Regions from separate parts of the Pseudomonas sp. Van50 genome, predicted to be linked through region 2. Evidence: predicted binding sites of a transcription regulator. Region 2 holds the regulator's gene; each other region holds the start of a gene.
What was found. The regulator FliA, encoded in region 2, starts transcription of late flagellar genes. The targets are predictions, from matches to a motif close to CTAAAGTTTNNNNNNNNNNNGCCGNTAA.
Positions count from the first base shown of each region.

Region 1 (7,377 bases), 2.2 Mb from region 2:
CACGCTGGCGTTGCCGGCGTAGGATTGCTGAGTGGCGACGATTTCCTTGATGTGGTCGATGCGGCGGGTCAACTGCGCCAACTCGGCGATCATGCCCTGCTGCTCGACGGCCAGCGCGTCGGCCAGCTTGTCGAGATAGTCCGGTAGCGCGCGTCCTTTCGGGTCGCTGCTGATGAAGTCGCCGAGGTCGTCGGGATGCTCCTTCATCAACTGGACAACCTTGGCCACCCCTGGCCCCTTGGAGGTGTGCACCTTCTCGTAGAGGACCTGGGCTGACACGTTGACGCTATTGAGCACATTGCCCACGTTGTGCAGCACATTGGTGGCGATCTCCGCCATGCCGGCGCGGCGGGCGGTGGTGACCAGTTCGGCCTGGGCCTCGCGCAACTCGTCGTTGACCTTGGCCAATTGCTGCGGGCTGGGGATCTTCAGGGCCGCCGGCACCAGCCGGACCAGCAGGATGGCGGTAATCACCGAGGCAATCGCGGTGATGACCTTGACCAGCGCCATCAACCAGTAATAAGGCTGCCAGATGGTCAGGATCTCCATCACATGGCTGGTCCCGCAGGCCAGGATAAACACGCCAAAGGCCGCCAGCATCCAGTCGAACGGCACGTCCTTGCGCTTGTGGATAAAGTACAGGAGCGTGAAGGGGATGGTGACGTAGGACAGGGCGATCAAGCTATCGGCGATCACATTCGTCCACAGCAGATCCGGACGCCACATGTAGCAATGCCCGTGGGGCATGAAGCGCTTGTCAGTTAACAGAGCCAGCAGATCATTCATGGCCACTTCCTCCCTGTGCCGTTGATACCGCCAAGTGCCGACTGGGCAAGTCGGAGTCTAGGCCGGTCCCGGGCATTTCGCTTGGGCAGGTGAAGGATGGCATCGGCTGAACCGTATCGCGCTTGCCGCCTCGGCTGTCACTGACAGTCGAAACATCCTGCCAAATTTTCTCCCCTCAATTGCTGCGCCCAAGTTCATCCCCACGACTACCCTTCAAAAGTCGCAGGACGCGGCCTCCCATTCACTCAAGGAACGATTCATGTCGCTCGCCATTGTCCACAGCCGCGCCCAAGTGGGGGTCGAGGCTCCTGCCGTTACCGTTGAAGTCCACCTGGCCAATGGCTTGCCGTCGCTGACGATGGTTGGCCTGCCGGAGGCGGCGGTGAAGGAAAGCAAGGATCGGGTGCGCAGCGCGATCATCAACTCGGGGCTGAATTTTCCGGCGCGGCGCATCACCCTGAACCTGGCGCCGGCGGATCTGCCCAAGGACGGCGGGCGGTTCGACCTGGCGATTGCCCTGGGCATCCTGTCAGCCAGTGTGCAGGTGCCAACCCTGACGCTGGACGACGTCGAGTGTCTCGGTGAGTTGGCCTTGTCCGGCGCGGTGCGCCCGGTGCGCGGGGTACTGCCAGCGGCGCTGGCGGCTCGCAAGGCCGGACGCATGCTGGTGGTGCCGCGGGCCAACGCCGAGGAAGCCTGCCTCGCGTCGGGCCTCAAGGTGATCGCCGTGGATCATCTGCTCGAAGCAGTGGCCCACTTCAATGGGCACACACCGGTCGAGCCTTTCGTTTCCAATGGACTGCTCTCGGCCAGCAAGCCCTACCCCGACCTGAATGAAGTACAAGGCCAGGCCGGGGCCAAGCGTGCCCTGCTGATCGCTGCCGCGGGGGCACATAACCTGTTGTTCAGCGGACCACCGGGCACCGGCAAGACCTTGCTGGCGAGTCGTCTGCCCGGGCTGCTGCCGCCCCTGGCCGAGAGCGAGGCCCTTGAGGTGGCGGCGATTCAGTCGGTTGCCAGTTGCGTGCCGCTGAGCCATTGGCCGCAGCGGCCGTTTCGCCAGCCCCATCACTCGGCTTCCGGCCCAGCGCTGGTGGGTGGCGGGTCAAAACCGCAGCCAGGGGAGATCACCCTCGCCCACCATGGCGTGCTGTTTCTGGATGAACTGCCGGAGTTCGACCGCAAGGTGCTGGAGGTCTTGAGAGAACCGCTGGAGTCAGGGCACATCGTGGTCTCGCGCGCCCGGGACCGAGTGCGCTTCCCTGCCCGTTTCCAGCTGGTGGCGGCGATGAACCCCTGCCCCTGTGGCTATCTTGGCGAGCCCAGCGGCCGTTGCGCCTGCACACCGGATATGGTGCAGCGCTACCGCAACAAACTCTCCGGCCCGCTGCTGGACCGTATCGACCTGCACCTGACCGTCGCCCGGGAAGCCACGGCATTGAACCCCAGGCTCGAACCCGGGGACGATACGGCCACGGTCGCCGAGCGCGTAGCCGAAGCCCGGGAACGCCAGCACGACCGCCAGGGCTGCGCCAACGCCTTCCTCGATCTACCGGGGTTGCGCCGGCATTGCAAGTTATCCACAACCGATGAAACCTGGCTGGAAACCGCCTGCGAGCGGCTGACCCTGTCGCTGCGCGCCGCCCACCGCCTGCTCAAGGTCGCCCGGACACTGGCGGACCTGGAGCAAGCGGGGAACATTCGCCGCGAGCACCTGGCCGAAGCGCTGCAGTATCGGCCGGCTACGGCGTGAACCGCGTTACGGTTTGCTCAGGTCTACCAACGGTGTTTCCCGGACCTCGGTCTTTTGACCGTTCTGGATCGCATCGATGCGCTTGAGCGCCTTATCCACAGCGCCCTTGTCCGCCAACAGGCTGTAGTGGATCTGGAATTGCCTGTGCTCCTTCGGCCCGATCGTGGGCACCAGGCCCAGGGGGCGCTGGTACCGGCGGTTGTAGGAAAAACTGGTGCCTGGTTCCAGCCCGGTCACGTAGCCCTGGCCCTGGGTATCAGTGTTTTTCCACAGGGAGAACACGGGCAGCGTACCGGTGTTGAAGCCTACCGACACACCGAGGCTGCCGGCCTTGTTGTGCAGCACGGTGAGGGTGTCACCCTTGGCGTCTGCGTAGGGCACGACGTTGTAGACGGTTTCGTCGTAATCCTTGGTCGGGGCCCGGTAGGTTTGCCAATCGGGCAAGTCGCCCTTGGCCTTGTCGTTGAACGGCGAGACCTGCTTGACCGGTGCCGCGAAACGAGCGCCCTGTTCCAGGAAAGGCGTGCTGAAATTGCTGTGGTAGAGCGCTTGGTACTCCTTCGGGTAATCGCCGTTGTTGGTCAGCGTGTCGCTGAGCGCGAACGTCACGCTGCCAGGCTCGGTGACCAGTTCGGTCTGCACCGAGAAATCGACCTTCTTGAACGCCTGCTCCTTCAACTCGCCCCGCAGGGTGATGGCGTAGGGCGGTTTTTCGTCGATGTGCAAGGTGACTTTGTTGGCCGGAATATTGGCGGCGCGACCATGCAGGGTCAGCAGCTCGCCATTGTCCATGCCGGGATGGCCGACCCATTCGTAGCCGCAGCGGGTGACCAACTCGTTGAAGCCTTCGAGCCAACCCAAGCCGCCTCGACCGTTGAGCTCGATGAACGCCGGGTTGACCACTTCCTTGACCGGCGAATCCCACCCCATGCGCACATTCCCGACCGACGCCTGCAGCACATTCATGCCACGGGTCGGGACGACTGAAAGCTTCAGGGTGCCGTTGTCGATATCAACGATGCTGACGCCCTCTTGCCGGCCACCGTGCAGGGTGCGCATCGTCACAGAGAAAGGTTTGTCGGTTTTCACGCCGAGCTGCTGGCTGGTGATTTGCCAGGGTTGGGCGGCTTTGTCGGTATCCAGCAGGACGTAATCCCAAGCCATGGCATGGGAGGCAGCGCCCAAGGCGCCAAGGGTAATGAGGAGTTTGAGCGGAGTCATGGACGCGACCTTTTATTGGAGTTGTGCGGTTTTTATAGACTTGAAGAAACGTTTCAGCAAGCTTAAAAACAGCAATACCCCTAAAAAATCACGACTACATGATCGACAGCGATTTGTGGCAGCGAGCTTGCTCGCGATAGCGGTAGGTCAGATTGAGATGATGCTGGCTGGGCAACCCCAATCGCGAGCAAGCTCGCTCCCACAGGGAATCGAGGGTGGCCCGGGTTCGTATTCACTCGGAATCAAACTGTGGGAGCGAGCTTGCTCGCGATGGCGGTGGGTCAGATTGAAGTGATGTTGGCTGGGCAGCCGTCATCGCGAGCAAGCCCGCTCCCACAGGGAATCTCTGGGAGCGGGCTTGTGAGAGGCTTCAGCGGAACCGATCAACCTCTTGGCGCAGGTCCTGGGCCAGTTTTTCCAGTTCCTTGGCGGTGACCGCCAGGTTCGAGACCACTTGGCGCTGTTCGCTGTTGGCCATGGCGATGCTCTGCAGGTTGCTGCTGAGCAGGGTCGCGGTGCTGCTTTGTTCCTGGGTGGCGGTGGTGATCGCCGCGAATTGCTGGCCAGCCGAACGGCTCTGCTCATCGATTCGCGCCAGGGCCGAGGCCACATTGGCGTTGCGCGACAGGCCTTCCTGCATCAACAGGTTGCCCTGTTCCATGGTGCTGATGGCATTGCCGGTTTCCTGCTGGATGCTGTTGATCATGCTGGAGATTTCGTCAGTGGCCTGGCGGGTGCGGGACGCCAGGCTGCGGACTTCATCGGCCACCACGGCGAAACCACGGCCCTGCTCGCCGGCGCGGGCAGCTTCGATGGCGGCGTTCAAGGCCAGCAGGTTGGTCTGCTCGGCAATCGAGGTGATGACCCCCACGATGCCGCCGATTTCCTGGGAACGCTGGCCCAGGGTATTGATGACCGTGGCCGTGCTGTTCAGCGCGCCGGCGATTTGTTCCAGGGACGACGACGCTTCATCCATCGAGGTCCGGCCAATGCGGGTTTGCTGGGCGTTTTCCTGGGCCAGGCGCTCGGTGTTGCCCATGTTGTCGGCAATGTTCAGGGAGGTCGCACTGAACTCTTCCACCGCGCCGGCCATGCTGGTGATTTCGCCGGATTGCTGCTCCATGCCTTCGTACGCCCCGCTGGACAACCCGGACAGGGCCTGGGCGCGGCTATTGACCTCCTGGGAGGCCTTGCGGATGTGCTCGACCATGGTCGACAGCGCCTGGCTCATCTGGTTGAAGGCACGGGCCAACTGACCGATTTCGTCATGGCTCGACACGTTCAGGCGCACGCTCAGGTCGCCAGCACCCAACGCTTCGGCCTGGCGCACCAGATCCCCCAGTGGCGCCAGTTTGCTACGCAACAACCACATTGCCGAACCGACCGCCAACAGCATCGCCAGCAGGCTGCCAATGGCCAATTGCGTACCGACGCTCCAGGTCACGGCGCGGATCTCGGTTTTCGGCATGCTCGCCACCACCGCCCACGGCCCACCCTCGAACGGTACGGCAACGCTGTAGAAATCTTCGGCGGTATCGGCCCAGAACGCGCCCTTGCCCGGCTTTTTGATCAAGCCGGTGATGGTGGTGGTAGCGTTGTCCAGCGCCTGCACGCCGGCGGGCGGCACCAGCCATTTGTTTTGTTCGTCCAGCAGCGCCAGGGAGCCGGTCTGGCCAATGCGGAAGCGCTTGAGGTTCTCGAACTGCGCGTTCTGAGCATCGGTGTAGTCGAAGCCTACGTACAACACGGCAATGATCTTGCCGCTGCTGTCGCGCACAGGCGTGTACTGCGACATGTAGAAGCGCCCGAAAAGCAGGGCCCGACCAATGTAGCTCTGCCCGCTGATCACCGGACCGTAGGCGGGGCCGGCGCGGTCGAGCACGGTGCCGATGGCCCGCGTACCGTCCTGCTTGCTGACGGAGGTACTGACTCGGATGAAATCGTCGCCGCTGCGCACGAATACCGTGGCGACCCCAGCGGTCATCGCTTTGAAGTCATCCACTTCCTTGAAGTTGTTGTTCAACACTTCGCTACCCAGGCTCAAGCCTGGGGTTTGTACGCCCGCCACCGTCACCGGCTGGTCCGGATGCACGCTCAGGCCCGCGCTGAAGCGCTTTTCGAACAGACCGGCCAAGCGCTGGGTGCTCTCGCGCAAAGTGCCGTGGAACGTATTGAGCTGATCGGCCATCAGGCGCGCTTCGCTGGCCAGGTGCTCTTCACGGGTGGCAAGGTTGGCAGCGTCCAGCGAACGCAAGGCGAAGACGGTACTGCCGGAGATCACGATCGCCAGTATCACGGCAAGGGCAAGGCCTAGCTGTGAGGCGATCCGGGCGCGGGGTTGAGACATGACGGCTCCTGGCCGAGAGACCGGATCATCCTGATCACGTCGCACGCTCGGCATTTTATTCGGGTGAGGTGTAAGTAGACCCTTTCTGAACGAGGGTTCCATGTTCACGGATTCGGCGGCAAAGCCAAATACTTGAGCGGTTTGCACGGATTAGTGCCAAGTGGCTAGCACGCCAACTTCAACGTTTCAGCTTAGACGTTGTACATCAGGCAGTTGCATGGCCTTGACCTCGCCTTGGAGAAAGTCGCTGAGCCGGCGCAAACGTTCACCTCCCGGCCGGGTTTTCGGCCAGACCAGGTAATAGTGTTCCCCACTGGCGACAGCTGTCGGCCATGGCAGGCTCAGGCGCCCTTGGGCAACGTCCTCGGCCACCATCAGCAGGTCGCCCATGGAGACCCCATAGCCACGTGCGGCCGCGATCATGCCCAGCTCCAGGGTATCGAACACCTGCCCCCCCTTGAGCGAGACCTTGTCGGACAGGCCCATGCGTTGCAGCCAGTTGCGCCAGTCCCGGCGATCCGGCGTCGGATGCAACAGCTCAGCACTGGCCAGCCGCGCCACATCCCAGGGCTGATCGTTCAACAGGTTCGGCGCGCCCACCGGAATCAATTCCTCGGGAAACAGCAAACTGGCCTCCCAGTCCGCCGGAAAATGCCCGTTGCCCAGCAATACGGCGCAATCGAAGGGCTCGACGTTGAAGTCCACCGAATCGATGTCCATCCAGGCACTGGTCAGTTGCACCTCGTTGCCGGGCTGCAAATGCCGGAAGCGACTCAGGCGCGCCAACAACCAACGCATGGTCAGCGTGGAAGGCGCTTTCATGCGCAGGATGCCGTCTTCGCCATGCAAAGTGTGGCAGGCCCGCTCCAGCGCCATGAAACCCTCGCGCACGCCCGGCAGCAGCAACCGCGCCGCCTCGGTCAACTGCAGGTTGCGGCCGCTGCGCAGGAACAGCCGGCAGGCAAAGTGATCTTCCAGCGTGCGGATGTGCCGGCTGACGGCGCTCTGGGTGATCGACAGCTCTTCGGCGGCCCGGGTGAACGAGCTATAGCGCGCCGCGGCTTCGAATGCCCGCAACGCATAAAGAGGAGGAAGACGACGGGACATCGCAAAAGCTCCATGGCGTGGTCTGCAAACCCTACCAGAAACCCATCCAGCATGAGTTTTAATCATGCCAGCGATCTTTTTTATCCTTTTGTGCAATCCGCCAAGAGCGCCGAGAATCGTCGCTTTACTGCCTTGTTTGAACATGGAGCGTGATGATCATGCG
Region 1 covers NZ_AP024343.1:6,790,451-6,797,827, forward strand. The annotation lists gene ACZ5M5_RS29585 (sensor histidine kinase) at 1-786, opposite strand, end outside; gene ACZ5M5_RS29590 (YifB family Mg chelatase-like AAA ATPase) at 1,046-2,539, shown strand; gene ACZ5M5_RS29595 (aldose 1-epimerase family protein) at 2,546-3,760, opposite strand; gene ACZ5M5_RS29600 (methyl-accepting chemotaxis protein) at 4,131-6,107, opposite strand; gene ACZ5M5_RS29605 (LysR substrate-binding domain-containing protein) at 6,294-7,214, opposite strand; gene ACZ5M5_RS29610 (NorM family multidrug efflux MATE transporter) at 7,373-7,377, shown strand, end outside.
Region 1: the regulator FliA is predicted to act here: its motif matches at 6,217-6,244, upstream of ACZ5M5_RS29600 (methyl-accepting chemotaxis protein).

Region 2 (7,377 bases):
TTAATGGCTGCTCCTAAAACAGGGCTAAAACTCAGAATCCAAGGCTGGACAGCAAATCGTCCACATCGTCCTGACCGGACATAACGTCTTCTCTTTTATCGGCATGAATTTGCGGACCTTCACCCTGAGAGAGATGTTTTTGTGGATCTTTTTCAGCAAGCATCGCTTCACGGTCGTGTTCGATGCCTGCAAAGCGGTCGACCTGGCTGGCCATCAACACCAGTTTGAGCAGGTTGCTTTCCACTTCGGTGACCAACTGGGTCACACGCTTGATTACCTGGCCGGTCAGGTCTTGATAGTCCTGGGCCAGCAGAATGTCGTTGAGGTTGCTTGCCACGGCGCGGTTCTCGGTGCTGCTGCGCGTCAGGAAACCGTCGACCCGGCGGGCCAGCTCCCGAAACTCTTCAGCACCGACTTCACGACGCATGAACCGGCCCCAGTCGGTGCTCAAGGCCTGGGCCTCTTCGCTCAGGCCATTGACCAGCGGCGTTGCGCTTTCCACCAGATCCATGGTGCGGTTGGCCGCGGCTTCGGTCAGTTTGACCACATACCCCAGGCGCTCGGTGGCGTCGGTGATCTGCGAGACTTCCTCGGCCTGCGGCATGTGCGGGTCGATCTGGAAATTGACAATCGCGCTGTGCAGTTCACGCGTGAGCTTGCCCACTTCCTGATACAGACCGCGGTCACGGGTCTGGTTGAGCTCATGGATCATTTGAACCGCATCGCCAAAGCGACCTTTTTCAAGGCTGTCGACCAGTTCGCGGGCATGTTTTTTCAGGGTCGATTCGAAATCGCCCATTGAAGATTCGTTGTCCATAGCTCCCCCGTGGCGCCGTTAACCGATGCGTTCGAAGATTTTTTCGATCTTCTCTTTCAACGCCTGGGCCGTGAAGGGTTTGACCACATAGCCGTTTACACCGGCCTGGGCCGCTTCGATGATCTGCTCGCGCTTGGCTTCGGCAGTGACCATCAACACCGGGAGATGCTTGAGTTTTTCGTCGGCACGCACCTGGCGCAGCAGGTCGATACCGGTCATGCCTGGCATGTTCCAGTCGGTGACCAGAAAATCGAAGTTGCCACTGTGCAACATCGGGAGCGCAGTGGTCCCGTCATCTGCTTCGGCCGTGTTGGTGAACCCAAGGTCACGCAACAGGTTTTTAATGATCCGCCGCATCGTTGAGAAGTCATCAACGATGAGGATTTTCATGTTCTTGTCCAATTCGACCTCCAAGCAGTCTTAAACGCGCCCAGCACCTGGACGCGCCATTTCAATCAATCCGGCACAACACTCGACAACGGTCTGGAGCACAACGGATGGAGACTGGCACAGCACCTGCCAGGCCAGCCTCGTCGCAGTGTCCCCACACTGCCTGTCAACGCGCTCGCCACTCCCCCAAACGCCCCCGCAAACGGGCCGCGCACTGGCTGTGTAACTGGCTGACCCGCGATTCGCTGACCCCCAGGACCTCACCGATTTCCTTGAGGTTCAGCTCTTCGTCGTAGTACAGCGCCAAGACCAGCCGCTCACGCTCCGGCAAATTGGCAATCGCATCCGCCAGCGCACTCTGGAAACGTTCATCTTCCAGGTCACGCGACGGCTCCATGTGAGCACTCGCGTTATCCTCGTGCAGCCCTTCGTGTTCGCCGTCCTGCAACAGGTCGTCGAAACTGAACAGGCGGCTGCCCAAGGTATCGTTCAAAATCCCGTAATAATCGTCGAGACTCAACTGGAGTTCGGCCGCAACTTCGTGATCTTTAGCGTCACGCCCGGTTTTAGCTTCAATTGCCCGAATCGCGTCACTGACCATGCGGGTATTGCGGTGCACCGAACGCGGCGCCCAATCGCCCTTGCGGACCTCATCGAGCATCGCCCCGCGAATGCGGATACCGGCATAGGTCTCGAAACTGGCACCTTTGCTGGCGTCGTATTTGTTCGACACTTCAAGCAGGCCGATCATGCCGGCCTGGATCAAGTCCTCGACCTGGACACTGGCCGGCAACCGCGCCAGCAAGTGGTAGGCAATACGCTTGACCAGTGGCGCATAACGCTCGATCAATTCGTATTGGGCGTCCCGTGCCGATTTTTTGTAGAGATGGTTGTAACCGCTGGCTGTCATAGCACGGGCCCTGCTGTTTGTTGCACAAGACGCTCGACGAAAAATTCCAGATGCCCGCGGGGGTTGGCCGGCAGTGGCCAGGTATCGACCTTCTGGGCGATCGCCTTGAACGCCAGCGCGCATTTGGAACGTGGAAAAGCTTCATAAACGGCGCGTTGCTTCTGGACGGCCTTGCGTACGCTTTCGTCGTACGGCACGGCGCCGACGTATTGTAGGGCGACGTCCAGGAAGCGATCGGTGACCTTGGTCAACTTGGCGAACAGGTTGCGCCCTTCCTGCGGGCTCTGGGCCATATTGGCCAGGACGCGGAAGCGGTTCATGCCATAGTCGCGGTTCAGCAGTTTGATCAGGGCGTAGGCATCGGTGATGGACGTCGGTTCGTCGCAGACCACCAGCAGCACTTCCTGGGCGGCGCGGACGAAACTGACGACCGAGTCGCCGATGCCGGCCGCGGTGTCGATCACCAGCACATCGAGGTTGTCGCCGATGTCGCTGAAGGCCTGGATCAGGCCCGCGTGCTGGGCCGGGGTCAGGTGGACCATGCTCTGGGTACCGGAGGCAGCCGGCACGATGCGAATCCCGCCAGGTCCCTGCAACAGCACGTCGCGCAGTTCGCAACGGCCCTCGATCACGTCCGCCAGGGTGCGTTTGGGGGTAAGCCCCAGCAGCACGTCGACGTTCGCCAGGCCCAGGTCGGCGTCCAGCAGCATGACCCGTCGGCCAAGCTCTGCCAGAGCCAGGGACAAGTTCACTGACACGTTAGTCTTCCCGACGCCACCTTTGCCGCCGGTCACCGCGATCACCTGTACGGGATGCATGCTGCCCATGTTCGTTCTTTACCTTGTCTTCTTAGACGGAGGCCACATTACTGGCTGCGCGTTCGCATAAGGAACAATGCATGGCAGACCATCGATGTAGGTACAAAAAATATTCATGATTACCTCAGCCGACCTGCTTGGTCGGGCTGTGGTAGATGTCAGCGAACATGTCAGCCATGGCTTCTTCGCTGGGTTCTTCCTGCATTTGCACACTCACGGCACGACTGACCAGTTGATGACGGCGCGGCAGATGCAAATCATCCGGGATCCGCGGCCCATCGGTCAGGTAGGCCACCGGCAGTTCATGACCGATCGCCAGGCTCAACACCTCGCCCAGGCTTGCCGTTTCGTCCAGCTTAGTCAGGATGCAGCCAGCCAGTCCGCAGCGTTTGTAGCTGTGGTATGCGGCGGTTAGAACCTGTTTCTGGCTGGTGGTTGCCAACACGAGATAATTTTTTGACTTGATACCGCGTCCGGCCAGGCTTTCGAGCTGCATGCGCAGGGCCGGATCGCTGGCTTGCAGGCCGGCGGTATCGATCAGCACGACGCGTTTGCGCAGCAGCGGCTCCAGCGCCTGGGCCAGGGATTGGCCCGGATCCACATGGGTCACCGACACATTGAGGATCCGGCCCAGGGTCTTGAGTTGTTCCTGGGCACCGATGCGGAAACTGTCCATGCTCACCAGGGCGATGCTCTGGGCGCCGTACTTGAGTACATAGCGGGCGGCGAGCTTGGCCAGGGTGGTGGTCTTGCCCATGCCGGCAGGACCGACCATGGCAATCACCCCGCCCTCCTCCAGCGGCTCGACTTCCGGCGTGGCGATCATCCGCGCCAGGTGCGCCAGCAACATGCGCCAGGCCTGGCGAGGCTCTTCGATACCATTGATCAGCGCCAGCAGGTCTCGGGACAACGGGCCGGACAAGCCGATGCGTTGCAGGCGACGCCACAGGTTGGCCTGGGCCGGACGGCTGCCTTGCAGTTGGTTCCAGGCCAGGGAGCCGAGTTGGACTTCCATCAGCTCGCGCAGGCTGTTGAGCTCGAAGCGCATCGAGTCCAGGGCGCGCGGGTCGAGCCCGCGGGCAGGCGCGGCGGGTGCCGGCTCCGGACGACGCGGTTCGGCCTGGGCCTGCTCGATCAGCGGCTCGGCAGCGGTCAACGGCAGGCCGGCGGTCAGCGGCTGACCGGCGAACAATTGACGATTGGTGCCCGCGGCACCCTCGCCTTCGCTGCTGCGCAGGCTCAGTTCGGCCTGCGCGCTGGCGATGCGCGACTGGGTCTTGCGCAGCTCGTCTTCGAGTTCCATGTTCGGAACCCGCGGGGCCAGCGCAGACAGTTTGTAATCCAGGGCCGCCGTCAGCTCGACACCGCCGGCGATACGACGGTTGCCAATGATGGCTGCTTCAGCGCCCAGCTCGTCACGAACCAGTTTCATGGCCTGACGCATGTCGGCGGCGAAAAAACGCTTCACTTGCATAAACCACTACCTCAGCCGTTGGGCCCTACTGTCGCAACGATGGTCACTTGCTTGTTGTCCGGTATTTCCTGGTACGCCAACACATGCAGCCCCGGGACCGCGAGGCGACCGAATCGCGAGAGCATCGCGCGAATCGGACCGGCCACCAGCAGGATCACCGGTTGGCCTTGCATCTCCTGCCGCTGGGCTGCTTCGATCAGCGAACGCTGCAGCTTCTCGGCCATGCTTGGCTCCAGCAGAACACCCTCTTCCGAGCCTTGTCCTGCCTTCTGCAGACTATTGAGCAATATCTGTTCCAACCTTGGCTCCAAGGTGATCACAGGCAGCTCAGACTCAGTGCCTACAATGCTTTGGACGATTGCGCGGGACACACCGACCCGAACCGCAGCCACCAAGGCGGCGGTATCTTGACTCTTGGAGGCGTTGTTGGCGATGGCCTCGGCGATACTGCGTATGTCGCGCACGGGCACTTGTTCGGCCAGCAGCGCCTGCAGCACCTTGAGCAACTGCGACAACGAAACCACACCCGGCACCAGCTCTTCAGCCAGCTTCGGCGAGCCTTTGGCCAGCACTTGCAGGAGTTGCTGGACTTCTTCGTGGCCAATCAGCTCGCTGGAGTGCTTGTACAGGATCTGGTTCAAGTGGGTCGCCACCACGGTACTGGCGTCCACCACGGTATAACCGAGGGACTGGGCCTGGGCCCGCTGGCTGATTTCGATCCACACCGCTTCCAGGCCGAAAGCCGGATCCTTGGCGGTGATGCCGTTGAGGCTGCCATAGACCTGGCCAGGGTTGATCGCCAATTCGCGGTCGGGGTAGATCTCGGCTTCGGCCAGGATCACCCCCATCAAGGTCAGGCGATAGGCGCTCGGCGCCAGGTCGAGGTTGTCGCGAATGTGTACGGTGGGCATCAGGAAGCCAAGGTCCTGGGAGAGCTTCTTGCGCACGCCCTTGATCCGCGCCAGCAACTGCCCACCCTGGTTACGGTCGACCAAGGGAATCAGGCGATAGCCGACTTCCAGGCCGATCATGTCGATCGGGGTCACGTCATCCCAGCCCAGCTCCTTGGTTTCCATGGCGCGGGCCGGCGACGGCAGCAACTCCTGCTGACGCTTGACCTCTTGCAGGGCCTGGACTTTCTGCACGTTCTGCTTCTTCCAGAACAGGTAGGCACCACCCGCGGCGGCGGCGGCCATGGTCAGGAAGGAAATGTGCGGCATCCCCGGCACCAGGCCCATCACGGCCATCAGGCCGGCGGCAACGGCCAGGGCCTTGGGCGAGGCGAACATCTGCCGACCGATCTGCTTGCCCATGTCTTCGGAGCCCGAAGCACGGGTCACCATGATCGCGGCCGCTGTGGATAACAACAGTGATGGCAATTGCGCCACCAAACCGTCACCAATGGTCAGCAAGGCGTAGACCCTGCCGGCGTCGCCAAACGACATGTTGTGCTGGAAGATGCCGACAGCCATGCCGCCGATCAGGTTGATGAACAGAATCAGCAGGCCGGCGATGGCGTCACCGCGCACGAATTTGCTGGCACCGTCCATGGAACCGTAGAACTCGGCTTCCTGGGCCACTTCCAGGCGACGCAGCTTGGCCTGGCTCTGGTCGATGAGACCGGCGTTGAGGTCGGCGTCGATCGCCATCTGCTTGCCGGGCATCGCATCGAGGGTGAAACGCGCGCTCACCTCGGAAATCCGCCCGGCACCCTTGGTCACCACGACGAAGTTGATGATCATCAAGATGGCGAAGACCACGATACCGACCACGTAGTTACCGCCGATCACCACCTCACCGAAGGCCTGGATCACCTTACCGGCGGCGGCGTGCCCGTCCTGGCCGTGGAGCATCACCACGCGGGTGGACGCCACGTTCAGCGCCAGGCGCAGCAGCGTGGCCACCAGCAGGATGGTCGGGAAGACGGCAAAATCCAGTGGCCGCAGGGCGTAGACGCATACCAGCAGCACGACGATCGACAGGGCGATGTTGAACGTGAAGAACACGTCCAGCAGGAACGGCGGCACCGGCAGCATCATCATGGCAAGCATGACCAGCAGCAACAGCGGCACGCCCAGATTACCCCGGCTGAGGTCTACGACATTGCTGCGCGCAGTGCTGAATAACTGTGAGCGATCCACCGATTTTCCCCGTTCCTGTGAAGCAAACTTTTGACGCCCGAAGGGGCGCAGACGGGGTATTGCAAGAAGCCTTCCAACTTGCAGCCAACATTCGCAACAGCATGCATTCAGCCGGGTTCAACTCACCGGTTGGTCACTACGCTGTCAGTATCTGCTGCGGTGTGATCGGGCCAAAATCCAGTTTCCAGCCCCTGACATAACGCGTCCCCCTGTACATTTGCTGACCATCGACTTCAACCCGGTCTTCGCTCGTGTACGTGAACACCACCATCGAAGTCGGCGCCTTGGTATCGGACAAAGGTTGTTCAGGCGCGTTTATCTGGTGGCCCTCCATCACGTTGAGCGCCCATTGGAACCGAATGATCGGGAGATCCGCGATCGTGATGAGCCGCTGGGGGTCCTCCCATCGAAAATCCGTACGCGCGGCCAGCCTCAATTTACCGTCAAGGATCTGGAAAATCGGTTTGTGATAACGCTGCTCCATGACCCCACTCGACCACCCGTCAAAATAGCTGTCAGCACCGGTGAAAATATGAAACAGCACCTCGTTGCTGGTGATTTTTCCTGCCTGATCAGCGAAGTAATCGTAGGAGATGTGGTAAGCCAGGCCTTCCAATTCCGGCCGAATGGCATTGATCTCATTCTCCAGATAACTGGGCACGTACTTGTTTGCCGCGGCCTTGAAGCGCGCGAAATCGAGTGCCAGGTCAAACGTGAACGCACAAGCGATAGCCCGTTCGCCGAAATTGGCTTCGACCACCCCCGTCACAAACTCCAGCGCCATGCCTCCAAGATTCTTGTATTCGCGCATTGTCATGTCATACCCC
Region 2 covers NZ_AP024343.1:1,900,386-1,907,762, reverse strand. The annotation lists gene ACZ5M5_RS08415 (chemotaxis protein CheA) at 1-1, opposite strand, end outside; gene ACZ5M5_RS08410 (protein phosphatase CheZ) at 32-817, opposite strand; gene ACZ5M5_RS08405 (chemotaxis response regulator CheY) at 836-1,207, opposite strand; gene fliA (RNA polymerase sigma factor FliA) at 1,374-2,117, opposite strand; gene fleN (flagellar synthesis regulator FleN) at 2,114-2,944, opposite strand; gene flhF (flagellar biosynthesis protein FlhF) at 3,060-4,409, opposite strand; gene flhA (flagellar biosynthesis protein FlhA) at 4,421-6,550, opposite strand; gene ACZ5M5_RS08380 (hypothetical protein) at 6,687-7,367, opposite strand.

Region 3 (7,377 bases), 1.9 Mb from region 2:
TGCCGAAGGTTAGAATGCGGCAAACCAGGACGAATCAATGACCGAACATACCCTCTCGGAAGCCGAATACGACGCCATTACCGATGCCGCAGCCCATTGGTGCATGCGACTGCATGCCGTCGACTGCACCGATGCCGAACGGCAGGCATTCAAGCAGTGGCACGATGCCGATCCCCTGCATGCTTTCGAATACGAAGCCATGCTGGAAATCTGGGATGTTGCCGATCATCTGCCGCGTGTCGAGGCCGCAGCCGCCACTCCAGCGCCCAGGCCCCGGTCGCGCTGGAGCCGGTTGGCTGTCGCTGCCGCGGTGTTCGTCGTCGGCCTGCCCCTGGCCGCCTACACCGGCTGGAACCTGGACTGGATCGCCAATTCCTATCAGCGGTTCGAAGCCGGCACGAGCGTGCGCCATATCACCCTGAGCGACGGCAGCCAGGTGGAACTCAACCTGGGCAGCGAGCTGACCTTCGCCAACTACAAGAACGAGCGCCGGGTAACCCTGGAAAAGGGCGAGGCGTTTTTTGACGTCAGCCATGACAAACAGCATCCGTTTGTCGTACGCGCGGGCCAAGGCCAGGTGCGTGTGACCGGTACTCGCTTCAACGTCTGGATGTACCAGGACCAGGTGTGGGTCACGCTGGTGGAAGGCTCGGTCAGGGTCACCAGCAACCAGGCCCTGACCCGTAACGGCCTGCAACTTTCGCCGGGCATGCAGGCGAGCTACAAGGCGGGCGATCATCAGCCCCAAGTCCGCGAGACGCCCCCGAACGACAGCTCGCTGGCGTGGCGCAACGGCAAGCTGGTACTGGATGACCTCGCCCTGAGCGATGCGCTGCCACTGATCAACCGCTACCTCGAGCGTCCCGTCATGCTCGCTGACAACAGTACCGGCGGCCTGCGTGTCGGCGGTGTCTACAACATCAGCGAAGTACAGAACCTCGTGGCTTCGTTGCCCAAAGTCCTGCCGGTCTACCTGACCCAGAACAAGGACGGCAACCCGGTGCTCAATTCCATCGGGCAGCGGCCGGTCCAATAACTGAAAGAACTGAAAGTCTCCCTGTGGGAGCAAAGCTTGCTCGCGATAGCGGTGAATCAGCCTGACTCGATCTGGGATGTACCGCCTTCATCGCGAGCAAGCTCGCTCCCACATTGGAAGTGTGGGCCGCCCCCTGTGGGAGCGAGCTTGCTCGCGATGACGCCTGCAAGCACAACAGCGGTTACTGCGTCGCCACCCTGCCCGCCTCATCACGCTCACGGATAATCACGGCCTGATAATACGGATCGGCCTTGATCTGCTGTTCGGTGAAGGGCAGCACACTCCACTGCTTCTGCGAAAACGCCTGGGTCTGGTCGGCCGAGTACGGTGAAGCGGGGTCGCTGGAAATGGAAAACGCCAACAACCCCTGGGCTTGCGGACCTTTACCGTCGAACGTGACCACTTGCAGGTAGCTGGTACCGCTGACCACCTCCCGCTTGCCGTTCGCTCCCGGCACGCTCTGGATCGCGTTATAGATGCCCAACTCCCCGGGGCCGCCGTGGATCGGCGTCTGTCGGCTGCCGCTGCTGGCCACCTGGACGTCTTGCCACAGGCTGTCCTTCGACAACCCCGCAACCTTCACCGCCTCCACCGAAGCCAGCATGGCCTCGCGCACAGCCTTGAACACCGGCGGTCGCTCGATCGCCAGGCCGCGCGGGGTGCGTTGCGGGTCTTTGGGATCGAACGCAACACGCCATGAATCCGGCACCGCCTGCAGCCGTTCCATGATCTGCTGGAAGTACACGAACCCCAGACCGCTGTTCAAGCCAGCCTTGCGATCCCAGGCCTTGAGGCTGGTACAGGCCTCGGCCAATGCCGAAGCATCGCCCCCCAGGTCTCCGGCGCAAACGCCGAGCAGGTCCGGCATCACCTGGTCAGCCAGGTAAACCTGATCGTCCATGACCATGCGCTGCAAATCCTCCACCTTCACCGGCCCACCCTTGGCCAACTGGCCCACCCGCTCCAGCGCAAAACGCGCCCGCAGGCCCAGCGGCTGGCCTTGCTGGCTGATCACCGGGGAATAACCGGACAACGGCTGAGCGGGGTTGACCATCCAGGCCGAATCGTTGGAGTTCTGCACATAATCGCGGCGCAGCAGCTGCGGGAGCTTGTCGGCGGCATAAATACCCTTTTGCACCGCGCTGGAATCGCTGCCCCAGGCACATTCGCTGCGGCTGCCATCCAGCACGATCAGCTGCAATCCGGCCCTGGGATCGCTGCACCGGGCCAGCTTGTCGGCGTCGACGTTCGGCACCACCGACACGTTCATGTAGAGGCTTTGCCCCTGGTCGTCCACCGCCAGGGTATTGACCCAGGGAATGCCCTGGATTTTATGGACAGCGTCCTGCAAATCCTTGAGGGTGACGGCCTTGTTCATGGCGTACCACTGGGCCAGCACGCGATCGTTTTCCAGGTTCGCATCACGCAGGCTGTAGGCGAACTGGTTGTCCCAGTCCAACCGGCCGGGCCATTGCACGATCGGGCCGAACTGCGAGCCATAGACCACGCGAGAAACCGTCTGCACCTGGCCGTCGGGCTGCCTGATGTCCACCGCGACCGTCTGCTGGCTCATCGGCACGGATTTGCCATCGAGCAGGTAGCGGGTCGGATCTTTCGGGTCGAGCTGCAGCCGGTACAGTGTGAAATGCTTGGAACTGTCGACGGTGTGGGTCCAGGCCAGGTGCTGGCTGAAACCGATGTTGATCATCGGCAGGCCTGGCAGCGCCGCGCCCATGACGTCCAGCTTGCCGGGGATGGTCAGGTGCATCTGGTAGAAACGCATGCCGCCTACCCACGGAAAATGCGGATTCGCCAGCAGCATCCCGCGACCGTTGAACGAGCGCTCGCTGCCAATGGCCAGGGCATTGCTGCCGCGTTCCAGGGCAAAACGCTGCTGCCGGGTCGCGGCGGCGGCGAAACCGGCGACCGGGGCGTCCGCGCGTGCCGTCGCCTGGGGCGGTTGTGCGCCAGCCAGGGCTTCGGCGAACTGGCCGACGCCGCCTTCCACCAACAACCGACGGGTCAATTTGACCAGGTCCAGCGCGGTGATCGGCCGCACCCAATCGCTGGCGCATTGCTCGGGCAGGCCCTTGGCCTTGCGCTCGGCCAACGCGCGGTTGTAGCCCGCCGCATAACCTTCGACCAGTTGTTGCACTTGAGGCGGCTGGGCCTGCCAGAAACCGGAGACCGCTTGCGGCGTGTTGAGCCAGCTGAAAAACAGATCGCTGACGCGGTTCTGCCGCTGCTCGACCGTGACCTGCTCGGGCCCGAAATAACGCGAGCGCTGGGCATTGACCGTGACGATCTCATTGGCCAGCAGGCACAAATTATCCTGGGCGTAGGCATACCCGATGCCATAACCCAGCCCACGCTCGTCCTGAGCCCGGATATGTGGCACGCCAAAACGGGTGCGACGGATCTCGGCACTGGCCTGTTGCCCATCGTCCTGTGCACTGACCACGGGGCTGAGCCCGAGGGCGATCCCCAGAAAAGCACCTGCAAGGCCAACCCTCGATAACTGCCCGGACATTCTCACGTTCACTCCTGATGAAAACTGCAGAAACCAGGACGGCTACCGGTGCGCCAGTAGACAGCACTCGGCCCGCCTGGGAAATCACACACCGTGTGCTGAACCGGAATGTGCCTACCTTGAAAACGAACCGGATGAAAAAAAATTAATGGCTGGATACCGCTTGAACACGGGGGTTTGACGAAGCAGGGGCAATTTTTTCACATCGCCACCCTCATGATTGCGCGCCCTCGTTCGTCCTATAACAGGAGAGTATTCGTGACCTTTTCTGATCTGGCTGGTAAGGAGTTTCTGCATGCGTAACGCGCAACTGCCCATGGAGGGCAAGCCAAGGCCGACCGGCGTCTCGCTGAGCGCCACCCACCGTGAATTCGAGAGGCCGCCAGAGCGCGGCGGCAATGACCACATCAGGCGCCTGCTCAAGAGCTTCGGGCTGAGGACCAGCCTGATTCGCCTCAAAGTCATCGACGCGTTGCTCAAGGCCGCCCACGAAAACCGCTGCCTGGGCGTGCGTGGTGTGCACAGCCAGTTACTGGGGCTGGACATTCCGTTGTCCTTTCTCAGCGTACGCGAGGTGTTGAAGCGCCTGTGCAGCGAGGGCGTCGTGACCCTCAACCCCGATAAAAGCTATCGCCTGCACCCCAGCGCGATGGCCGTGCTCGAGGCCGAGGAATGAAGGCGGCGCTCAGGGCTTGACCTTGCGCCGCATCACGCCGTTGATCACCACCACGATGACCGCCACGGCAATGGCGATGTATTGAAACAGCTGCTCGCTGATCATGCCCTTGCCCTGCATCCAGGACAGCCCGAGCATGATTGCCAGGACGACGAGGACGATCAGAATCGAGTATTTCAAACGTTGCGAATGAGTCATTGCCAATTTCCTGAATGTATCCGTTCTGTATCCGAAGGCTTGCCGATCCATACCTCATCTACCGGAATGACGACTCACCAACGGGGCCCCATGGTACAGCCGAAGGCGCGTCTTCGTGCAATCCGCTCGTTTTATTCCTTGGCTACCGACACCTAAAGCTGCGTCCCGCCAGGCCGATATATACAGAACTGCCCATTCGCCAGTTCCAGAAAATCGCCTTCGTGCAAGGACTCCTCGTATGCCCTCACTCCGAACGATCCAGGCTCGCTATACCCTGTTTCTGGTTATTTTCATGCTGGTGTTGTCCCTCCTGACCGTGGTGGGCATCAGTTACCTGGTCGCGCCCAAGCTGCGCCAGACGGAAGAGCAAGTGGCACTTAACCGCATCGCCGAGGTTGCCGAGCAGATCCAGGGCGAACTGAACAAGGTACAGGCGCAGCAACGCAGCATTACCCAGACCATCCCGCTGCTCGACAGCGATGCCATCGACAAAGTGTTGCCGGGGCTGGTGGACCAGTACGGCGAGCTGAAAGTCTTCGGCGGCGGGATCTGGCCCTTGCCCAACCAGCGGGCCGAGGGACGCAGTAAATTCAGCACGTTCTGGCACCGCGATGCGTCCGGCAAACTGGTGGTCAATACCTTCTGGAACAGTGACGCCGCGCCCAACTATTACGAACAACCCTGGCACAAGGGCGGCATGGCTACCCCACCGGGCAAATGCGCCTGGGCCGCGGCCTATAAAGACGACGCCAGTGCCGAACCACGCACCAACTGCGCCATGGCCATCCAGAAAAACGGCGTGCCTTACGGCGTTTCCACCATTGATGTGACCCTGGGCTTCTTCAATGAGCTGGTGGCACGCAAGGAAGCCGACCTGAGCGCCGAGATGCTGATCGTCGAAGGCGACGGCAAGATCATCAGCAACAGTTCGCGCATCAGCGGTCCGATCGTGCTGAAGAACATCAGTGAACTGGCGGCCACCTCGCCATTCGCCGCCCAGGTCAAGGCGGGCCTGGCCAAGCGCGATCAGCCGCTGCAACGTGTGGAGTTCGACAACAAGGGCGAGGCCAGTACCTTCTTCATGCGCCCTATCGAAGGTTCGCCGTGGTTCCTTGCCACCGCATTGCCGACTCGCCTGATCACGGCCCAGCGCGATGATGTACTGAGCACGCTGAGCCTGCTGCAGATCCCGATGGTGATCCTGCTGGTCTTGATGCAGCTGTACGCGATCCGCCAATTAACCAATCGCATGAAAGTCCTCAAAGGCAACATCGACGCCCTGTCCACCGGCGATGCCGACCTGACCCGACGCATCACCATCCGGGCCGAGGATGAATTGGGAGCGATCGGTCACTCGGTCAACCGCTTCATCGCTTACCTGCAAGATATGATCGGTGAAGTCACCCAGGCCACTGGTGCCATGGCGTCGAGCCTGGGCGATCTGCAGCGGACCTCGGCCCACACCAGCGAAATCCTGATGCGCCACGCCTCGGAAACCGACCAGACCGTGACCGCCATCACCCAGATGAGCTCCACGGCTGAAAGCGTCGCGCAAAACGCGGCCGAGACTGCGGCGTTCACTCAACGCGCCAACGAGCATGCCGATCGCTCCCGCGTGGTGGTCGGTGAGGCCTCCAACAGTGTGGTGGCCTTGATCGATGAAGTGGCCAGCGCCACCCGCAAGGTCGAGAGCATGCAACAGGACGCTCAGCGCATCACCGAGATCCTGGGTGTGATCGGCGCCATCGCCGGGCAAACCAACCTGCTGGCGCTCAACGCCGCCATTGAAGCCGCCCGGGCTGGCGAGCAAGGCCGTGGTTTTGCCGTGGTGGCCGACGAAGTCCGCGCCCTCGCCGCCCGCACCCAGGCCAGCACCTCGGAAATCAACGAAATGCTGACCCGCCTGACCCAAGGCGTGAGTTCGTCGGTCTCGGCCATGGAAAACACCCAGGCCAGCTGCCAGTCGGCCGCCGACGCGACCTCGCGCGTCAACTCGGGCCTGGACGAAATGGCCGGCTCGGTCAGCCAGATCAACAGCCTGAGCACCCAGATCGCCACGGCCGCCGAGCAACAAAGCGCGGTGACCGAGGAGATCAATCGCAGCATGGTGCAAATCCGCCACATGGTGGAGGAACTGGTGGAAAGTGGCCTGGCCAGCGAAACCAACACCCGGCAACTGCTGGACGCCAACACACGGGTGAATGCGATCATGGGGCGGTTCAAGGTTCGCTAAAACCTCACCCTCCCCCTGTGGGAGTTGAGTTTCTGTGGGAGTTGAGCTTGCTCGCGATGCAGGCGACTCGGGGTCAAATTGCTACCGAGGCGCTGCTATCGCGGGCAAGCCTTGCTCCCACAGAGCATTTCCCCCACAAAGCCTCGCTCCCACAGGACTGTATTCGCCCTCTCAACCTGACAATTCTGTAATCCCCGCCTCAGCCCCCTGTCAGCTCGTGCTCGCTACTCTGTTATCCTTGCGCCAAACCGTTCGACACGAGACCTCCTTCATGGCCAATCCCCTGCACCTGCTCGCCTTGAGCGCCCTGTTCATGACCACCCTGGCCCAGGCCGCCGAACCGGTCACCATCGATGTGCACCGTGACGCCAATTGCGGCTGCTGCAAAAAGTGGATCTCGCATTTGCAAGAAAACGGCTTCCAGGTCAACGACCATGTCGAAGCCGACATGAGTTCGGTCAAGCAACGCCTCGGCGTGGCGCCAAACCTGCGCTCCTGCCACACCGCCGAAATCAACGGCAAATTCGTCGAGGGCCACGTCCCGGCCGACCAGGTGCTGGCACTGAGCAAGCGCGATGACTTGCTCGGTGTGGCCGCACCGGGCATGCCCATGGGCTCGCCCGGCATGGAAATGGACGGCATGAGCGACGCTTATCAAGTGATCGGCCTGAAAAAAGACGGGACCCAAACCGTAGTGGCGGATT
Region 3 covers NZ_AP024343.1:3,825,102-3,832,478, forward strand. The annotation lists gene ACZ5M5_RS16120 (FecR family protein) at 38-1,036, shown strand; gene pvdQ (bifunctional acylase PvdQ) at 1,218-3,566, opposite strand; gene ACZ5M5_RS16130 (hypothetical protein) at 3,862-4,242, shown strand; gene ACZ5M5_RS16135 (hypothetical protein) at 4,252-4,440, opposite strand; gene ACZ5M5_RS16140 (methyl-accepting chemotaxis protein) at 4,679-6,673, shown strand; gene ACZ5M5_RS16145 (DUF411 domain-containing protein) at 6,945-7,377, shown strand, end outside.
Region 3: the regulator FliA is predicted to act here: its motif matches at 4,593-4,620, upstream of ACZ5M5_RS16140 (methyl-accepting chemotaxis protein).

Region 4 (7,377 bases), 3.5 Mb from region 2:
CCGCTGCGCGGTTGGGTCTGGATACGCTGCACAAGCTCGCCCAATGACTTGAGGCCCTGTTGCTCCATCAATTTATTGAGACGGCTCGACACCAGGTATTGCTTGTTTTCACCAAGCAAGATGCCACAGGCTTTTTCCAGGAAGACCCGGAACTGTTCGAAATCCAAATTACCCGTAGACAAGATACCGCCTCTTTCATCGTGTTGACTTGCCGGGCGCACAACGCGCCCGACCTTTACTTTATTCTGCTGCCTTGATCCGATCGACCACCCGGGACGCCAGGTCATCGGGACGGAATTTCGCCAGGAAATCGTCGGCACCGACCTTCTTGACCATCGCCTGGTTGAAAACCCCGGACAACGAAGTATGCAAGATGATGTGCAGCTTTTGCATGCGCGGATCGCTGCGGATTTCCGAGGTCAGGGTGTACCCGTCCATCTCCGGCATCTCGATGTCGGAGATCATCATCAGGAATTCCTCTTCGGGCTTCTTGCCCTCGTCGACCAGCGCACGCAGGTAATCCAGCGCCTGCCGCCCATCGTTCAACGCCACCACCTCCACACCGACCGTTTGCAGGCAACGGGTTACCTGCTTACGTGCCACCGACGAATCATCGACGGTCAGCACCCGCAGCGAAATCGCCTTGTGCTGGGTCTCGGCGTCCACCACACCCGCAGAAATCGCTTCCGGCGTGGGCGCCACTTCGGCGAGGATCTTCTCCACGTCGATGATTTCCACCAACTGGTTGTCGACCCGGGTCACAGCCGTCAGGTAGTGATCGCGGCCGGTGCCCTTGGGCGGCGGATGGATCTCCTCCCAGTTCATGTTGACGATGCGCTCCACCGAGCGCACCAGGAACCCCTGGGTCTTGGTGTTGTACTCGGTAATGATCACGAACGGATTGCTCTGGTCCAGCAACCGACCGGAACCGGTCGCCATCGCCAGGTCGAGAATCGGGATGGTCGCACCCCGGATATTGGCCACACCGCACACGACGGGGCTGGACTTGGGCATCAGGGTCAGCTTGGGGCATTGCAGCACCTCGCGGACCTTGAATACGTTGATCCCGTACATCTGTTGGCCGTCGAGACGGAACAACAACAGCTCCAGGCGATTCTGACCGACCAGCTGAGTGCGCTGGTTCACCGAATCCATTACTCCCGCCATGCCCTGACTCCTACCTAACGCTAATGTGTCCGACGCGCATTCATCACTAAACGGCACGGGGCTTGCTATTGAACCGGCATGAACGCACAAACGACATTTTCTCGACGCCTGACCACTCACTGCCGCCACTGGCTCGGTGCACTGCTGGCTGCCTGCCTGTTCATTTCGGGCGGTCCTGCCCTTGCGGCGGCTCCGGTTACCTTGCCTGATCTCCTTATCGGCGTCACTCAGGGCTTTCTTGAATTCACCGTAGAAGACTACCTGGCAACCAGTCAAACCGAAGGTCGTTACGAAATCGAAGTCAACCAGCTCGACCCGCGCCTGCGCATGCCCATGTGCGACAAGGAATTGACTGCTTCGCTGGAGAGCCCGGCCCGGCCCCTGGGCCGTGTCACGGTGAAGGTTCGCTGCGACAGCGCCGCGCCCTGGACGGTGTTCGTGCCCGCTCAAGTGCGCCTGTTCCGGGAAATTGTCACCACCACGCGTCCGCTCAAGCGGGCCGGGATCGTCGAGCCCCAGGACGTGATGTTGCGCGAACGGGACATCAGCCAGATCACCCAGGGCTTCCTGACCTCTGTCGATCAGGCCATCGGGCAGAAACTTGTCCGACCAATGGTCGCCGATCAGGTCGTGACGCTGGTGCACCTGGAACAGGCCGAGGTGGTCCGCAAGGGCGACCAGGTGGTCATCACCGCCCGCAGCGGCTCACTGGCCGTGCGGATGCCCGGCGAGGCCCTGTCCAACGGCGGCATGCGTGAACAGATACGGGTAAAAAACCTCAATTCCCAGCGCGTCATCAAGGCGCAAGTGATGGCTCCAGGCCAAGTGGAAGTGGCGATGTAATGACCCGATAGAGGAGGTAGAAAGCTGGCGCTTGATCCCGGTGTTCCCTAGACTGTGCCTTACGCCAAGGCAAGCGCAGACGTGCGCACGTTCATTGAATAAATGAGCCTAAAGTTTTTTTGGGGATGGCCGAAAACATGGCAAGCGTCCAAATACCCAGAGGTTTTTTACCATGGTCATCGATTTCAATCGTTTAAACAGCTCTTCACCGCTGACAGGCACTACGCGTACCAGCGCCGCCAAGGAAACCGTCGAATCCGACAAATCCGCACCGGTGTCCACGCCAGCCGAACAGGTCAGCAACGGGGAGTCGGTACACCTCAGCAATGAGGCTCAGCAGTTGCAGAAGCTCACTGACAAGCTGCGCGATCAACCTGTCGTCGACAACGCCCGCGTGGCCGAGTTGAAAGCAGCCATCGCCGATGGCAGCTACAAAGTCGACAGCAACCGCGTAGCCAGCAAACTGCTCAACTTCGAAGCCCAGCGCTAGGCCGCCGCCTGCGCCAGGCTTTTGGACGCTAAGACCCAAGGCCAGCCATGCACGACACTCATTTGTTGCAACTGATCATCGACGACTTCGTTCCAGCGCAACAATTGCTGGAGTTATTGCAGGCCGAATCCGTGGCCCTGCACGGTCGTGACATGCCTTTGCTGGAAACCATCCTGGCGCAGAAACAGGCACTGATCATCTTGCTCGACCAGCATGGCCGCAAGCGCAGCGAGATCCTCGCCAGCCTCAACCTGCCCGCCAGTCATGACGGCCTTGAGCAGTTGGCTGCCCAGTCGACCATCGGCGATCAGCTGCGGTCCCAGAGCAAAGTGCTCAACGACCTGCTCGCCCAATGCCAGGCAACCAACGCCCGCAACGGCCAGTCGATCCTGATGCAGCAAGCCGCCACCGCCAACCAGTTGCGCATTCTCAACGGTGGCGAGATCCCGACGCTGTACGACGCAAGCGGTTCGACGGCCAGAATGGTCAAGCACCGCCCGCTCAGCCAGGCATGAAACGAACAATGCCTTCGCTCTATCAACGCGCGATACATGCTGGCAAAATGCCGGCCATTCGTAGTCGTATTTTGCCTGGAGATTGACCCACCGTGTTCAATGCCTCAAACGCGGATGACGCTCCGCAGCCCCCCAAGGTCCTCACCACGCCCCTGGAAATTTCTGGCAACCTGCGGATGCTGCAAGATAGCCACGACCCGCTGATCATTACCTTCCATGAACGTACCCAGCGCTTCCAGAGCTATCTGGTCAATGTCGATCGCGAGACCAATTCCATCGCCCTGGATGAAATGATTCCCCGGGACGGCGAGCGTTTCCTGCTGGCCGGCGAGCCGTTTCGCGTCGAAGGTTTCCATGACGGCGTACGCATCGCCTGGGATGGCAAGGGTCCATTGACCATCGATGAATCCAGCGACGGTCGCTGCTATCGCGGCGCCCTGCCCGACGAAGTGGTCTACCACCAGCGTCGCAACGCCTTCCGCGCCGCCCTGAAACTGGCCCAACTGGTGAGCGTTGAACTGGGCGGCGACAAGCTCAAGTCCCCCGTGGACGGCAAGCTGCTGGACATTTCCGCCACCGGTTGCAAGCTGCGTTTCGACGGTGACATCACCGAACGCCTGCAATTGGGCCAGGTGTACGAGCGCTTCATCGCGGCCCTGCCGTTTGGCAACATGACCGCGCCGGTCGAGTTGCGCTACCTGCATTTCGAAGAAAGGATCAACACCACGTTCGCCGGTGTACGTTTCCACAACATCAGCGGCCTGGTGCAACGGCAGGTCGAGCGGTTCGTCTACCAGCTCCAGCGTGAAGCCCGACGCTTCGATAAAGACGACCTCTGATCGTCGAGCCATGAAAAAACGGGCAGTCCCTTGCGGCGACTGCCCGTTTTTTTTATGCCCGTTTCAAGGCCTGGCCTGGGTAAAGCTGGGGGGCTCAGGCGCCTCGGCGTCAGCTTCAGCCACGGTCTCAGGGGCGGGCTCGGGCTCCACCTCCGGGCTGGCCGGTGCCTGCATCTGCTCCTGCACCACTTGTTCATCCACCCGCGGATCGAGGCACGCCACCAGAGGCGAACTCGACATGCTGTCCGGCATCGCCACGTGATGCAGCGGTGCGTCATCGACCTGATGCAGGTTGGTCACCGCTTTCGGCCGGATCCGCCACACCAGCACCAGGGCGAAGAAGGCGAAAAAGCCGTAGAGCATCTGGCTACCGAACATCTTCATCAGCACACCCGCCACCAGCGGCCCGATACTGGCGCCAACGCCATAGGTCACCAATAGCATCGCGGTCAGGGACACCCTTCGATCCGCTTCGACGTGGTCGTTGGAAAACGCCACCGCCAGCGGATACAGGCAGAACTGCACCAGCGAACAGAAGAACCCGGCGACGAACAGCACCTCCAGCGGCACCGCCGGAAGGATCGCCAACGGCAGCGCACAAATCGTCAGGACCAGCGCAAAGCAGCGGATCAGCAACGCCCGGTCGTAACGGTCAGACAGCCAGCCCAGCGGCCACTGCACCAACAATCCGGCAAAGATGCAGCTCCCCATGAACAGACCGACCTGCTCGGTCGACAGGCCCTGCTGGGAGGCGTACAGCGGTGCCAAACCGTAGAACGAGCCGACGATCAGCCCCGAACCCAACACCGTGCTCAACGACTGCGGCACACGCTTGATGAAGAAACGCGGCTCCATGGGCGCCGGATGCAGCGCCGCCGGGTGAATTCGCCGGGTCAGCGTTACCGGCACCAGGCACAGGGCGAAGCACAGCGCCACCAGCATCAGCAGCTCCAAGCCCAGGGCCGGGTGCATGACCAGGATCAACTGCCCCAGCACCAGCCCCAGGTACGAGGCGATCATGTAGCCGCTGAACACCACCCCACGCTGCTTGGCATCGGCCTGCTCATTGAGCCAGCTCTCGATGACCATGTACTGGCACATCATGCCCAGGCCAACAATCATCCGCAGCACGATCCACGCCGGCAGCCAGTCCACCAGGCCATGGCCCAGCACCGCTGCCCCGACGATCCCGGCGCAGGCCGAATAGGCGCGGATGTGCCCGACGCGGGCGATCAGCCGGTGGCCGATCTTGCCGCCCAGCACCAGGCCGAAGTAGTTGGCGGCCATCAGCGCACCGACCCAGAGGCTGTCCACATGGTCGGCGGCCAGGCGCAAGGCCAGGTAAGTACTCAAGAGGCCCGAGCCGATCAACATCATCAGCGAGGCGAAATAAAGCGCTCGAAAAGGTTTCCAGATTTGGCGCATCGGCGTTCCGAGCGGCTCCTTGAGGTGAGTAAGGGCTATCCGTCGAAGATAGCCCGAATGCAGCGGTTCTTTATGCCTGGGCCGCCAGGACACGTCGCTCCCAGGGCGTGATTTCATCGAAGAAGCTGGTCAGCTCCAGGGTCTTGGAAGCGATGTAGCCTTCGATGAACTCCGTGCCGAACAGTTCCTTCGCCAGATGACTACGCTTCAGACGCTCCAGGGCGGCATGCAAGGTACATGGCAGCGACAGATTATCCGGCACTTCGAATTCGCCCTGGATCGCCGCGCTCGGCTCCAGGCGCTGTTCGATCCCGTACAGCCCGGCGGCCAGGCTGGCGGCAATCGCCAGGTAGGGGTTGGCATCGGCCCCGGGCAAGCGGTTCTCGACCCGTCGGGCCACTGGCGAACTGGCGGGAATCCGCAGCCCGGCCGAACGGTTGTCATGGGACCAACAGGCATTGTTCGGTGAGGCGAACGGATGGCACAGCCGCTGGTAGGAGTTCACGTTCGGCGCGAACAACGCGGTGAAGTCCGCCAGGCAAGCCTGTTGCCCACCGATGAAATGCCGGAACGCGGCCGTCGGCTCGCCCGCTTCGTCGCTGAAGACGTTGCGGCCGCTGTCCGCCTCAACGACGCTCTGGTGGATATGCATCGAACTGCCCGGCGTGTGGGCCAGGGGCTTGGCCATGCAGACCACGGTCAGGCCGTGCTTGAGGGCCACTTCCTTGAGCAGGTGCTTGAACAGGAAAGTCTGGTCGGCCAGCAGCAGCGGGTCGCCGTGCAGCAGATTGATCTCGAACTGGCTCACGCCCATTTCATGCATGAAGGTGTCGCGCGGCAAGCCCAGCGCCGCCATGCAGGCATAGACCTCGCTGAAGAACGGGCGCAGGCCGTTATTGGAGCTGACGCTGAACGCCGAGTGGCCGTCTTCGCGACGTCCATCCAGGCCCATTGGCGGCTGGAACGGCTGGGTCGGGTCCGGGTTGGGGGCGAACACGAAGAACTCCAACTCGGTCGCCACCACCGGCGCCAGGCCAAGGGCGGCATAACGCGCGACAACAGCCTTGAGCTGGCCGCGCGTCGAGAGCCGGGAGCTTTCACCGGTCAGTTCGTCGGCGTCGCAGATGGCCAGGGCCCGGGGCTGTTGGCTCCAGGGCAGGCGGTGGATCTGTTTCGGGTCGGCCACCAGCGCCAGGTCGCCATCATCACTGCCATAGAAACGCGACGGCGGATAACCGCCCATGATGCATTGCAGCAGCACGCCTCGCGCCAACTGCAACCGCCGCCCTTCGAGGAAACCTTCGGCGGTCATCACCTTGCCCCGCGGCACGCCATTCAAATCCGGCGTGACACATTCAATCTCATCAATGCCCGTCAGTCGCTGCGCGAGTGAACGCTGGCCATCGGTCGTCATGACGCAATCCTTGTTATGTGCGAGCCGCGAACGGCAACCCGTACAAAATAGGCTCCGGCTGTTCGGAATATCAAGCGCCCGGAGGCAATTAAAATCTTATGCAATACGGCTGTGGGAGCGAGCTTGCTCGCGATAGCGTCGGCCCAGCCAATATTGAGTTGACTGATACACCGCTATCGCGAGCAAGCTCGCTCCCACAGAGGATTTGTGTTGCCAGGGATACTCAGGAGGGCCTGTTCAGGGCAAATAAAGCCGGAACACCCGCCGCCCAACACACCGCCATTGGCAATCTCGGTCCGCCCGCTCACGCCGCCGCGCTGGTGCAGCCCGGCGATTCGCGCGGCAAAGTACAGGCCCAGCCCGGTGCTGCCACTGCTGTGGTTGATGCCCTGCACATACTCGGCCTGACGCTCGATCATCTCTGGCGGATAACCTTCGCCGTCGTCATTGATGGTCAGCACCAGTTGCCCGGCTTCGTCACTCACACTGATCAGCAGCGCCTGGCGCGCATGGCGAATGGCGTTGTTGATGCAGTTGTCGAGCACCGAGGCCACCAGCTCGCGGTCGAAAAAGCCCAAGGGGCTGAGGGGATCGACATCGTAGGTGGCCATGATTCCGCGGCTGCGGAACACATCCTGATGCCCGGCCAGTTGCGCCTCGATGAAATCGTCCAGCTCATGGTAG
Region 4 covers NZ_AP024343.1:5,427,982-5,435,358, forward strand. The annotation lists gene cheR (protein-glutamate O-methyltransferase CheR) at 1-182, opposite strand, end outside; gene ACZ5M5_RS23220 (chemotaxis protein CheV) at 241-1,167, opposite strand; gene flgA (flagellar basal body P-ring formation chaperone FlgA) at 1,246-2,010, shown strand; gene flgM (flagellar biosynthesis anti-sigma factor FlgM) at 2,183-2,500, shown strand; gene ACZ5M5_RS23235 (flagella synthesis protein FlgN) at 2,548-3,015, shown strand; gene ACZ5M5_RS23240 (flagellar brake protein) at 3,108-3,854, shown strand; gene ACZ5M5_RS23245 (MFS transporter) at 3,918-5,279, opposite strand; gene ACZ5M5_RS23250 (glutamine synthetase family protein) at 5,350-6,591, opposite strand; partial or broken gene ACZ5M5_RS23255 (sensor histidine kinase) at 6,931-7,377, opposite strand, start outside.
Region 4: the regulator FliA is predicted to act here: its motif matches at 2,119-2,146, upstream of flgM (flagellar biosynthesis anti-sigma factor FlgM).